DNA from 4 places in the Streptomyces sp. NPDC041970 genome. Region 4 is predicted to be linked to each of the others. Evidence: riboswitches for the same ligand, from Rfam matches in the RefSeq annotation. Region 4 holds a riboswitch; each other region holds the start of a gene.

Region 1 (2,840 bases), on a different contig from region 4:
TTGCTGTTCAGCCAGGCCCTCGGGTCCATCGCGGAGCCGCCCGCGGTGCGGACCTCCAGGTGGAGGTGGACGCCGGTCACGTTGCCGCTGTCGCCCATGCGGCCGATCGTCTGGCCGGTGGTGACCCGCTGCCCGACCGACACCTCGATCGAGGCCTGGTGGGCGTACCAGATCTCCGTGCCGTCATCGAGCCGGAGGACCGTGCGGTAGCCGTACGCGCCGGAGTAGCCGGCCGACGTGATCGTGCCGCTGTGCACGGCCTTGAGCGGAGCACCGGCCGACCCGGCGAAGTCGAGGCCGGTGTGCCGGCCGGAGGACCACAGCGCACCGGACTGCCCGTAGGTCGAGGTGATCGTGTAGGAGGCGGTGGGCAGGGAGTAGCTGGCGGCGAGCCTGGTGAGGCGCTCGGCCTCCGCCTTCCGCTCCGCCGCTTCCCTCGCCGCCTTCTTCTCCGCGGCGGCCTTGGCCTCGGCCTCGTCCTGCTGCTTCTTCGCCTCGGCGGCGGCCTTCTCGGCCGCGGCGGCCTCGGCGGCGGCCTTCGCCTCGGCGTCGGCGCTGGCCTGCTGCTGCTCGGCCTGCTGGAGGATGCGGGCGCGCAGCGCCTCGCCCGCGTCGGTGGCGCCCCCCTCGGCCTCCGCGGTGGTGATGCCGGCGGTGGTGAGCGGTGCGGTCGCGACGACCGGGGCGCTGCCCGTCTCCGTGGACATGAGGGCGCCGACACCGGGAAGGGACTTGGCGTCGGGGAGATTGTCCGCGATCGAATCGGGAAGGGTGATGGAGACCGGCGGCTTGCTCTGGGCGGTGGCCATGCCTCCCGCGCCGACGGCCGCGATGACGCCGACCCCGAGGACGGTGGAGCTGCGGGCCAGACCGCGCTGCTTGGCCACGCGGTGCTTGCCGCGCACCGGACGGATGGACTCCGCGGTGGGGTTCCACTCCTCCCGAGACCGCTCCGCGCCTCCGAAGTCGTCGGGGGCGAAGGGTGACAGCGCCTCAGGGGCAGGCTGGTTGGACGCCACGTGGGCGCACTCCTTTCCTTCCTTCTCGCCTACCGGGTTAGCTGACGGGTTCGGAGCAGGAAGGTCTCCTACGGGCCCCTCCGCCTCTCACGAGACGCAGGTGTCCGATTCACCCCATGAAGGTGGTTCCCCGGTTCCCTTGCGGAATTCGGCGCTCGCGCACGGTGCCGCCTCTGTCGACGGCTGGGACGACCGCGCTGCGTTATCGAACGTTAATAGACACCGGGCCCCGATTCCAAGCCGTCCCTGTTGATCATTAACGGACTCGGCGGGGATGTACGGGTCACAAGCGGGTGGAATCGGGCGACTTGACCAGGGCTCAGCCACACCACTTTTTCTGACGGTATGTCAAATGTTATGCGTAGCGGCGCGCTCCGACTACGCACCGTGTCAACCCTTCGCGCCCTTTCCCCGCCCCACGATCTTCACCGTGGTCCGCGGCACCGGCTGCCCCTCCGCCGGCCGGGCGACCGCGAGCAGCGCCAGGTCGTCCGTGGCCCGCCCCCCGGTGTGCAGCCGCACGTCGTCGGTCAGCGCCGACAACAGCTCCTCCGGCCCCGGAAAGATCCGGCCGCGCAGCCGGGCCGCCGGATCGTAGAAGTTCCCGTACGCGTCACGGGCCTCCGACAGCCCGTCCGTGAAGGCCAGCAGGGTCGACCCCGCGGGCATCGCCCACTCGTCGGACCGGTCCGGCCACACCCCCAGGTCCATCCCCAGCGGCAGCGCCGGCGCGGAGGGCGCGAGCACCTCCACCGCGCCGTCCGCGTGCAGCAGGATCGGCTCGGGGTGCCCGCGGTTGACCAGGCGCAGAGCGGCCGATCCGGGCGGGATCTCGGCCAGCACCGCGGTGATGAACCCCTCCATCACGTCCAGGCCGTACCGCCGCGTCCCCTCACGGGCCAGCGCACGCTCCAACCGCTGCGCGACGCCCTCCAACGCCTGCTCCTGCTCGGCGGCCTCCCGGAACGCCCCGATGATCACCGCCACCGCCTCGACGGCGTCCAGCCCCTTGCCGCGTACGTCCCCGACCACCAGGCGTACGCCGTACGGGGTGTCCGCGACCGCGAACAGGTCGCCGCCCACGAACTCGTCCGCCTGCGCCGCCTCGTACCGCGCGGCCACCTGGAGCCCGCCGATCCGCTCGGCCGGCGTCGGCAGCACCGCCCGCATGGCGGTCTCCGCGATGACCCGCGCCGAGGCCAACTGCTCGTTGCCGCGCCGCACGACCCCGTTGATGACGAGGGCCAGCACCGCCGCGGTGAGCACCGTGACCATCTCGATGACCGGGACCACCTGCGTGGAGACCCCGTCGAGGAACCGCATCACGGTGACCGCGAGGAGCGCGGCCACCCCCGTGCGGACGGTCCTGGGCCGGGAGAAGAACGGCGCGGCGATCAGCGGGGCCGCGACGAACAGGGGGACGGCCGTGAAGTTGGGCGGGGTCAGCTCGTCGAAGACCAGCCCGCCCACGATGAGCAGGGCCGGCAGCATCCGGACGAACCGCCGGGTGACCTGGGAGCCGGACGTCCCTGCGGCCTCGGGGGCTCCGAACAGAGCCCGCCCGAGTGCCCCGGTGTTCCCGGTCATGCCCCCGCCCCGCTCCTTGGCCAACCCCACCTGTCCACTCCTGCCCGGTCCACCCACGGCTGCGGACGGTACCGCTCCCCGTCCAGGCTTCCCGGAGCCGCGCCGAGCGGCGACTCCTCATCGGCCGAATAGGGGGAGCGGAAGGCGGAAGCCCCCCGACCTCCGTGGTCAGTCGGAGAGCCGGCGTTCCGCGTAGACCGTCAGTGCGTCCCTCACGAAGGCGGCGGTGCCGTC
Region 2 (2,840 bases), on a different contig from region 4:
TGGCCCGCCGGGTGTCGATGGAGCCCTGGTCGTAGTCGATGTCCTCGGGGTTGACGATGACCTCGATGTTGGGGGAGTGGTCCAGCTCCCGCAGCTCCATCGGGCTGAACTTGGCCTGGGCCGGACCGCGCCGCCCGAACACGTGCACCTCCAGCGCCTTGTTCGCCTTGAGGCCCTGGTACACGTTGTCCGGGATCTCGGTGGGCAGCAGCTCGTCGGCCGTCTTGGCGAGGATGCGGGCCACGTCCAGCGCCACGTTCCCGACGCCCAGCACGGCGACCTTCTCCGCGGTGAGCGGCCAGGTGCGCGGGACCTCGGGGTGCCCGTCGTACCAGGAGACGAACTCGGCGGCGCCGTAGGAGCCCTCCAGCTCGATGCCGGGGATGTCCAGGGCCCGGTCGGCCTCGGCGCCGGTGGAGAAGATCACCGCGTCGTAGAACGACCGCAGGTCGTCCAGGCCGATGTCGTGGGGGTAGTCGACGTTGCCGAAGAGCCGGATCTGCGGCTTGTCCAGCACCTGGTGCAGCGCCTTGACGATGCCCTTGATCCGCGGGTGGTCGGGGGCCACCCCGTACCGGATCAGGCCGAAGGGCGCGGGCATCCGCTCGAACAGGTCGATCGACACCCCCGGCTCCTGGCAGACCTCGGATTTGAGCAGCGCGTCCGCAGCGTAGATGCCGGCGGGGCCGGCTCCGACGATGGCGACGCGGACGGGGCGTGTCATGGCGTGGGGTTCCTTCGGGGCGGGCGAACGCGGGCAGGTAGAGCGTACGTCGAGGTAAGGGTGGGCTTACCAGCTCCTCCGCACACCGTAAGCGATCGCCCGGCGGGCCCCTCGACCGGCCCTCCCGCAGATGCCCGATAGGTCCGCTTTGTGGTGTAGATATGGCTGATCTGCCTTTTTTGTACTGTTTATCCGTAACAGAGGTATTGGGGCACTTAGACCTTATGTCTGCTCCCATTTCGGGCGGAGCCGGAGCGAGTGGCGAGCATCACCCCGCAGGGTCCGGACGGGAAAGCGGAAGGAACGGTTTCCGTACGCACGGGGAAAGTTGACGCGGCGACGGCACGGAATCGATCGGGAATTCCGTCATTCGATCTTGTCGGCGCACGGCCGGACGGAATGCGGAGCTTGTTTCGTCCGGCGTTTCTCGCCTACGGTCACCGTCAATCCGGACGGAACGCCTAATCCTGCCGCCGTCCGGGAATCCGAACTCACTCACCGCACGGCAGGAGCGGGGGACCCAGGTAAGTCGCCGATCCGGTCGCCGGAACGGCTAGGGGTGAAGTCGCACACCGTGCGGCCAGACATCTCCCGTCTGAACCCGACAGCTCACCCCGTAGGCGCCGGAGAGGAAAAACCCCATGCCCGCACTGGGTAAGCACCGCCGTTCCCTGTCCGCGTCACTGAGCCGCGGCCTCCTCGCCGCGACCGCCGGCGGAGCCGTTCTCGCCCTTCCGGTGATCGGCGCCGCCACCGCCGTCGCGGCGCCCGCCGCCCCGGTGGATTCCGCGGTGCAGGCCGCCCCCGCCAAACATTCCGTGGTGCTCGGCGAAACCCTTTCCAAGATCGCCCGCGAGTATTCCGTCAGCGGCGGTTGGAAAGAGCTGTACGAAGGAAATCGGAAGGCCGTCGGCGACAATCCCGATCTTCTTCGGCCGGGCACCGTGCTGACCATCGGAGCCGAGGCCGCCCCCACCGCCGCCCGCACCGCGAGCGCGGACCGGGCCGACCGCTCGGAGCGGACCGCCCTCGCACCGGTCGCGTACACGAACGACCTCGACGGCTGGATCAGGGAGTCGCTGGCGATCATGGCCGAACACGGCATCCCCGGCAGCTACGAGGGCATCCACCGCAACATCATGCGCGAGTCCTCCGGCAACCCGGCCGCCGTCAACAACTGGGACTCCAACGCGGTCAAGGGCACCCCGTCCAAGGGCCTGCTCCAGGTCATCGACCCCACGTTCCAGGCCTACCACGTGCCGGGCACCTCGACCGACAGCTACGACCCGGTCGCCAACATCACCGCCGCGTGCAACTACGCCGCGGACCGGTACGGCTCCATCGACAACGTCTTCGGCGCGTACTGACCCCCGCCGCCCGCGCATGACGAAGGGGCCCGGACCGCGCGGTCCGGGCCCCTTCGCCGTCGCACGCGCCGGGCCGGTCACCCCCCTGGGCGCCGTACGATCCTGGCCGGAACCCGCCCGCGCCGGACCCCGGTCACGCCGCGCCCGCCCCCCGGACCAGCAGCAGCGCCAGGTCCACCGCCGCCGCGGCCACCGCACCGCCCAGCGCCGCCTTGCGCCACCGCCGGCCGAGCGCCGGGCCCGCCACCGCCGCCGCGCCCGCCATCCCCAGCGCCGCCGCCCCCCACACGTCCGGCGGACCGGGCGGCCCCAGGGCCAGCACGCCCGCGGCCGCCAGGAGCGGCGCGGGCAGCAGCAGCCGGGTCCCCGCGGCGCCCAGCCGGTGCGGCAGCCCTCGGACACCGGCCGCCCGGTCCGAGGCGATGTCCGGGAGCGTGTCGGCCAGATGGGCCGCGAAGCCCAGCAGCGCCCCGGCCGCCACCACCCACCACCGGGGCGCGGGACCGCCGGGCAGCGCGAGCGCGACGGCCGCGGGCAGCGCCCCGAACGCGACCGCGTACGGCAGCCAGGACCAGGCGGTCGCCTTGAGCCGCAGGTTGTAGAGCCAGGCGGCCGCGACCGCGGTCAGGTGCACCGTACCGGCGAGGACGCCGCAGGCCAGCGAGAGCACCGCGCACAGGGCGAGCGCGGCCGCGGCAGCCGCCCACACCGTGCCCACCCCCACCGTTCCGTCGGCCGCGGGCTTCCCC
Region 3 (2,840 bases), on a different contig from region 4:
AGATCCCGCACGAGCAGGCCAACCCCTCCCGCCGCGCCGCCAAGCAGCTCTCCAAGGAGCTGTTCCCGGCCACCGCGCGGATGTCCCGTCCGCGCCTGGGCACCGAGGAGACGGTCCGGCGGATCGACGCGGCCGCGGTGCGCGCGTTCTACGACGCCCACGTCCGCCCGTCCACCGCGACGGCCGTGATCGTCGGCGACCTCACCGGCATCGACCTCGACGCCCTGCTCGCCGACACCCTCGGCGACTGGTCGGGCGACGCGGGCCGGGAGTACCCGGTCGCGCCCATCACCGCCGACGACACCGGCCGGGTGGTCATCGTGGACCGTCCGGGCGCGGTCCAGACCCAACTGCTGATCGGCCGCATCGGCCCGGACCGGCACGAGAGCGTGTGGCCCGCGCAGGTGCTCGGCACGTACTGCCTGGGCGGCACGCTCACCTCCCGGCTGGACCGGGTGCTGCGCGAGGAGAAGGGCTACACCTACGGGGTGCGCGCCTTCGCCCAGGTGCTGCGTTCCAGCGGCCCCGACGCGGGCGGCGCGGCCATGCTCGCGATCAGCGGCTCGGTGGACACGGAGTCCACCGGTCCGGCGCTGGAGGACCTGTGGAAGGTCCTGCGCACGCTGGCGGCCGAAGGGCTGACCGACGCCGAGCGCGAGACGGCCGTGCAGAATCTGGTGGGCGTCGCCCCGCTGAAGTTCGAGACCGCCGCCTCCGTCGCGAGCACGCTGGCCGACCAGGTCGAGCAGCACCTCCCCGACGACTACCAGGCCCGCCTCTACGCCCGGTTGGCGGAGACGGGCACCGTGGAGGCGACCGCCGCGGTGGTCAGCGCCTTCCCGGTGGACCGGCTGGTCACGGTCCTGGTGGGGGACGCGGCGCGGATCGCGGAGCCCGTGAAGGCCCTCAGCATCGGAGAGGTCTCCGTCGTCACCGGCTGACACCTCGGCGCATCCGGACGAGGAGGACCCCGGCGGACGAGAGTCCGCCGGGTTCCTCCCCTTTGCCCGATACGGGCGCTCTGTTGGATTTCGCGGAGAAGAGGGTGTTCCGCCCTGTGGGATGTGCGACAAATCGTCTGATCGGCTTGGCGTCGGGAAGCCGTCCGGCTTAGCGTCGGCTCCGCTGTCCGTCACCCGTATGCCGCAGCCGCGGCGCCGGGCAGTCATCGCCGAGTCCCCGTCAGGCGCGAGCCTGGGGAGCCGGGGACCCACACAGTCCCTGGGGTGAATCGGAGGCCGCGCCCGGATGGGGGCGGTGTCCGTAGGAGACCTTCCTGCTCCGAACCCGTCAGCTAACCCGGTAGGCGAGAAGGAAGGAAAGGATTCAGCCCCTCCATGGCGTTCACCCGTCCTGCCGGGAAGCACCGCGCCTCCAGCCGCCTCGCCCGCCGGGGCGCCCGGGCGGCCGGCATCGCGGCTCTGGCCGGCACCGGGGTCATCGGCTCGCTGGCCTCCCCGGCCCTCGCCGCGGACACCGAGACCCCCGGCGCGGCCGACACCGGCCTCACCCAGGCCATCGCCCTCGACGCCTCCCTCGCCGAGCAGATCGACGCCCAGGCGCAGGCGCAGCAGGAGCAGGCCGAGGCGAGGGCCAAGGCCGCCGCCCGGGCGAAGGCCAAGGCGGAGGCCCGACGCAAGGCCGAGGCCCGCGCCGCGGAGATCCGCGAGGAGAAGGCCCGCGCCGCCCGCGCCGCCGAGCGCGCCCGGCTCAACGCCTTCCACCTCCCGGTCGCCGGAAGCCACGTCACCACCGGCTACCGGTCCGGCGGTTCGCTCTGGTCCTCCGGCAGCCACTCCGGCGTGGACTTCCTCGCCCCCTCCGGCAGCTCCGTCGTCGCGGTCGGCGCCGGGACGGTCGTCGAGGCCGGCTGGGGCGGCGCGTACGGCAACAACATCGTGCTCCGGATGGCGGACGGCACGTACACCCAGTACGGCCACCTCTCCTCGATCGGCGTCTTCGTCGGCCAGAGCGTCGCTTCCGGCCAGCAGATCGGGCTCTCCGGCTCCACCGGCAACTCCACGGGCCCGCACCTGCACTTCGAGGCCCGGACCAGCCCCGCCTACGGCTCCGACATGGACCCCGTCGGCTATCTGCGCGCCCACGGCCTGAGCCTCTGACCCACCGGGTCCGCACGGCCCCGCACCCCGCCACCGCGCGGCGGTGCGGGGCCGTCCGCGTACCGTCCGCGACCCGCCGCGCCCGCCCGAGCCCGGCGGGGCCCGGTCGACCCGCCCGCGCCGCATCGAGCCCGGCGGGTCCCCGGCCGATCCGTCCGCGCCGCGCCGCGCCCGGCGGGTCCCCGGCCGATCCGTCCGCGCCGCGCCGCGCCCGGCGGGGCACCGGTCGACCCGCCCGTATCGCGCCGAGTCCGGAGGATCCCCGGCCGACCCGTCGCGCGCCGCTCGAACCCGAGCCAGGGCGTGCACCCGAGCCCACCGCCGACCGTCGCGCCCACCGCCCCTCCGAGGGCACCCGGCCCACCACCCGCCACCCGCCGCGGACGACGCGATCCGCGAGCGCCCGCCCGCCGCCGACGCGGGAACGCGAAAGAGCCGCGGCCCGGTGAGGGGCCGCGGCTCTCGCGCGACAGGAACTCCGACCCGCTCGATCGCGGGGGCCGACCGGGCCGGAGGAGCGGACCCGGCGTGCCGGGCCCGGCGGGTCAGACGGTCTCGGGAAGCTCTTCCAGACCCTCGGCCACCAGCTTCGCCAGCCGGTCCAGAGCGGCCTCGGCGCCGTCCGCGTCGGAGGCGAGCACGATCTCCTCGCCGCCCTGCGCGCCCAGGCCGAGCACGGCGAGCATGGAGGCGGCGTTGACGGGGTCGCCGTCGGCCTTG
Region 4 (2,840 bases):
CCTGGAGGGGCGGCTGCGGGTCGGGCTCGGCGACACCGTGCACGACCTCGGCCCCGGTGACAGCGCCCACTTCGACTCGCTCACACCGCACCGGATCGCGGCGACCGACCGCTGCGGCGCGGAGCTGCTGTTCGTCCACACCCTGCTGCAGGCCCCCGTCGGCGACCTCTGCGCGGGCAGCGGCCTCCCCGCGCGCTGACGGGCCGTCCCGTCCGCCGCCCCCTTCGTCCGTCCCGGCCGTGCGGCCGGCAGAGAGGACCCCCATGTCCGATTCCGAGCACTACGACCCACTCGGCCCCGGCCGCCGTCCGAACGAGGACCCGCAGGAGCGCCGTATGCCGCGCGGCGTCGTGATCCGCCTCTTCGCCTACCTGGTGGCCGGCCACGTCATCGCCGCCTTCCTCTACCTGCTCTTCGTGGTGGCCGGCGGCGAGTGACCTCGCGCCGCGCCCCGGCTCACTCCTGGTCGAGCAGCCGTTCGCGGAGCCGCTCGCGGGTGCGGGGGGAGAGCTCCAGCCCCTCGGAGAGGTAGCGGTCCGTCGTGCCCCACAGCTCCTCGATCCTCGCGAAGGCCGCCGCGAGGTAGGCGGGCCGCGCCCCGAAGAGCGGGTTCAGCAGCTCCATCACCTCCGGGGACAGTCCGGCCCCGGAGGTGTCGGCGCGCCGCACCCGGTACCGGCGGTGCGCCTCGTTGGACTTGAGGTAGTCCTCCTCGATCGCCTCCCGTTCGACGCCGACCGCCAGCAGCGCGACCGCTATCGCGAGGCCGGCCCGGTCCTTGCCCGCCGCGCAGTGCATCAGCGCGGGCACGCTGTCCTCGGCCAGCGCGTGCAGGACCCGGCTGTGCTCGGCGGTGCGCTCCTCGATCATCGCGCGGTACATCCGGACCATGCGCTCGGCGCCCCGCCCGCCCGCGAGGACGGATCGGAGCTGCTCGATGTTCCCGTCGCGCACCAGCCGCCAGAACTCGGCGCCGTCGGCCGGGTCCGAGAGCGGAATGCTGACATTGCGGACACCGGGCAGCTCGACGTCGTACCCGTCGAGCCGGTGGTCGGCGGCATTGCGGAAGTCGAACACCGTGTGCAGGCCGAGCCCGGCGAGAAAGGCCGTGTCCTCGGCGGTGGCGTGCGCCAGGTGGCCGCTGCGGTAGAGCCTGCCGAACGCGGTGCGCCGCCCGTCCGCGGTGGGCAGCCCGCCCACGTCGCGGAAGTTCCGGACTCCGGTCAGAGCGGTCTCGGTCGGCGGGACCTGCGGCACCTGCTGCGTCACGGGGGCTCCTGGCGTCTCTGGCGGCGGCGCGGCTCGTCGGCGCTCGCGCTCCCGTGACGATACGACATCGCTTCCGGGGAGGCGGGGCGGGCGAACGCGCCGGAACGGAAGCGGTGCGCCGCGCGCCGCGCCGGCACATCTGACGCCCCGTCGACAGGGGCGGCCGAGCTATGTCCGTATTGCTGCATTTCGTAGAACATGCCCCGCTAATGGGGGAGATGGAATCAGGTGGGTGAGCGGGATCATATCCGTGACGGTCTGTGGCGATCATGCCTCGTCCTTTTCCCGTTTCCCGCGCGGAAAGTCAAGATCCTTAATCCACGGAGTGTGACGGGAATTCCGGAGCGCGCTCGCACCGGTGAATGTCCGGTGCAACCGGCGGCTTGTTCCGTGCGTCCTGACTCGTTTACGGTCACCGTCGATCCGGGCGGACCGCCTAATCCTGCCGCCGCCCGGAATTCCACCCACCCACTCACGCGTGGCAGGAGCGGGGGACCCAGGTAAGCCGCCGACCCCGGAGAGATCCGGACCGGCTCGGGGTGAAGTCGCCGACGGCGACCGGGCATCTCCAGCCCGAACCCGACAGCTCACCTCGTAGGCGCCGGAGAGGAAAAGCCCCATGCCCGCACAGGGTAAGCACCGTCGACCGAAGTCCGGCCCGATCTCCCGCGGCGTCCTCGCCGCCGGGACCGGCGGGGCCGCGATCGCCCTCCCGTTCGTCGCCGCCACCGGAGCGCAGGCCGCCCCGGCCGCGCAGCCCGCCGCCGCGGTGGCCGTGGCGCACACCGCTCCGCAGGCCGCTCCCGCCGCCTCGCGGGACGTTCCCCGGACGTACTCCGTCGTCCGGGGCGACTACCTGTCCAAGATCGCGGCCGAGCACCGGATCAAGGGCGGCTGGCAGAAGCTGTACCAGGACAACCGCTCCACCGTCGGCGAGAACCCCGGTCTGATCTTCCCCGGCATGAAGCTGACGCTGGGCGCCAAGAAGGCCGCCCCGGCCCCCGAGGCCGCTCCGAAGAAGGCCGCCCCGGCGCCCGAGGCCGCTCCGAAGAAGGCCCCGAAGGCCGCCGCCCCGCAGGCGGAGACCGCCTCGGCCGACGACTCGGCGCCCACCGGCTCCTCGGAGGCGACCGGCTCCGGCTGGACCACCCCGCTGGCCTCCGCCAACGTCACCACCCAGTACCGCGCCTCCGGCTCCAGCTGGTCCAGCGGCTACCACACCGGCGCGGACTTCCAGGCCGCCTCCGGCACCCCGATCCGCGCCATCGGCCCCGGCACCGTGGTCTCGGCCGGCTGGAGCGGTTCGTACGGCAACGAGGTCGTCATCCAGCACGAGGACGGCATGTACTCCCAGTACGCCCACCAGTCCTCGCTGAACGTCTCCGTCGGCCAGACCGTCTCGGGCGGCCAGCAGATCGGGCTCTCCGGCTCCACCGGCAACTCGACCGGCCCGCACCTGCACTTCGAGGTCCGCACCGGCCCGAGCTACGGCTCGGACGTCGACCCGATCGCGTACCTGCGCCAGCACGGCGTCTCGGTCTGAGCCGAGCGGCGGCCGTGAGCGGTCCGAG

Evidence for each region. Region 4 has a riboswitch for cyclic di-AMP ahead of ACZ6EJ_RS00425 (M23 family metallopeptidase). Riboswitches for the same ligand answer to the same signal wherever they lie in the genome.
Region 1: another riboswitch for cyclic di-AMP. It lies ahead of ACZ6EJ_RS26075 (M23 family metallopeptidase); the one in region 4 lies ahead of ACZ6EJ_RS00425 (M23 family metallopeptidase).
Region 2: another riboswitch for cyclic di-AMP. It lies ahead of ACZ6EJ_RS12710 (transglycosylase SLT domain-containing protein); the one in region 4 lies ahead of ACZ6EJ_RS00425 (M23 family metallopeptidase).
Region 3: another riboswitch for cyclic di-AMP. It lies ahead of ACZ6EJ_RS21460 (M23 family metallopeptidase); the one in region 4 lies ahead of ACZ6EJ_RS00425 (M23 family metallopeptidase).

The regions. Positions count from the first base shown of each region.
Region 1 covers NZ_JBVJCD010000081.1:19,160-21,999, forward strand. The annotation lists gene ACZ6EJ_RS26075 (M23 family metallopeptidase) at 1-1,019, opposite strand, end outside; cyclic di-AMP (ydaO/yuaA leader) riboswitch at 1,031-1,183, opposite strand; gene ACZ6EJ_RS26080 (PP2C family protein-serine/threonine phosphatase) at 1,410-2,606, opposite strand; gene ACZ6EJ_RS26085 (MerR family transcriptional regulator) at 2,775-2,840, opposite strand, start outside.
Region 2 covers NZ_JBVJCD010000019.1:67,337-70,176, forward strand. The annotation lists gene ACZ6EJ_RS12705 (FAD-dependent oxidoreductase) at 1-724, opposite strand, end outside; cyclic di-AMP (ydaO/yuaA leader) riboswitch at 1,207-1,362, shown strand; gene ACZ6EJ_RS12710 (transglycosylase SLT domain-containing protein) at 1,366-2,091, shown strand; gene ACZ6EJ_RS12715 (UbiA family prenyltransferase) at 2,225-2,840, opposite strand, start outside.
Region 3 covers NZ_JBVJCD010000048.1:30,794-33,633, forward strand. The annotation lists gene ACZ6EJ_RS21455 (M16 family metallopeptidase) at 1-941, shown strand, start outside; cyclic di-AMP (ydaO/yuaA leader) riboswitch at 1,160-1,323, shown strand; gene ACZ6EJ_RS21460 (M23 family metallopeptidase) at 1,338-2,120, shown strand; gene ACZ6EJ_RS21465 (HPr family phosphocarrier protein) at 2,666-2,840, opposite strand, start outside.
Region 4 covers NZ_JBVJCD010000001.1:91,616-94,455, forward strand. The annotation lists gene ACZ6EJ_RS00410 (helix-turn-helix domain-containing protein) at 1-199, shown strand, start outside; gene ACZ6EJ_RS00415 (DUF6126 family protein) at 264-437, shown strand; gene ACZ6EJ_RS00420 (tyrosine-protein phosphatase) at 457-1,269, opposite strand; cyclic di-AMP (ydaO/yuaA leader) riboswitch at 1,725-1,885, shown strand; gene ACZ6EJ_RS00425 (M23 family metallopeptidase) at 1,889-2,812, shown strand.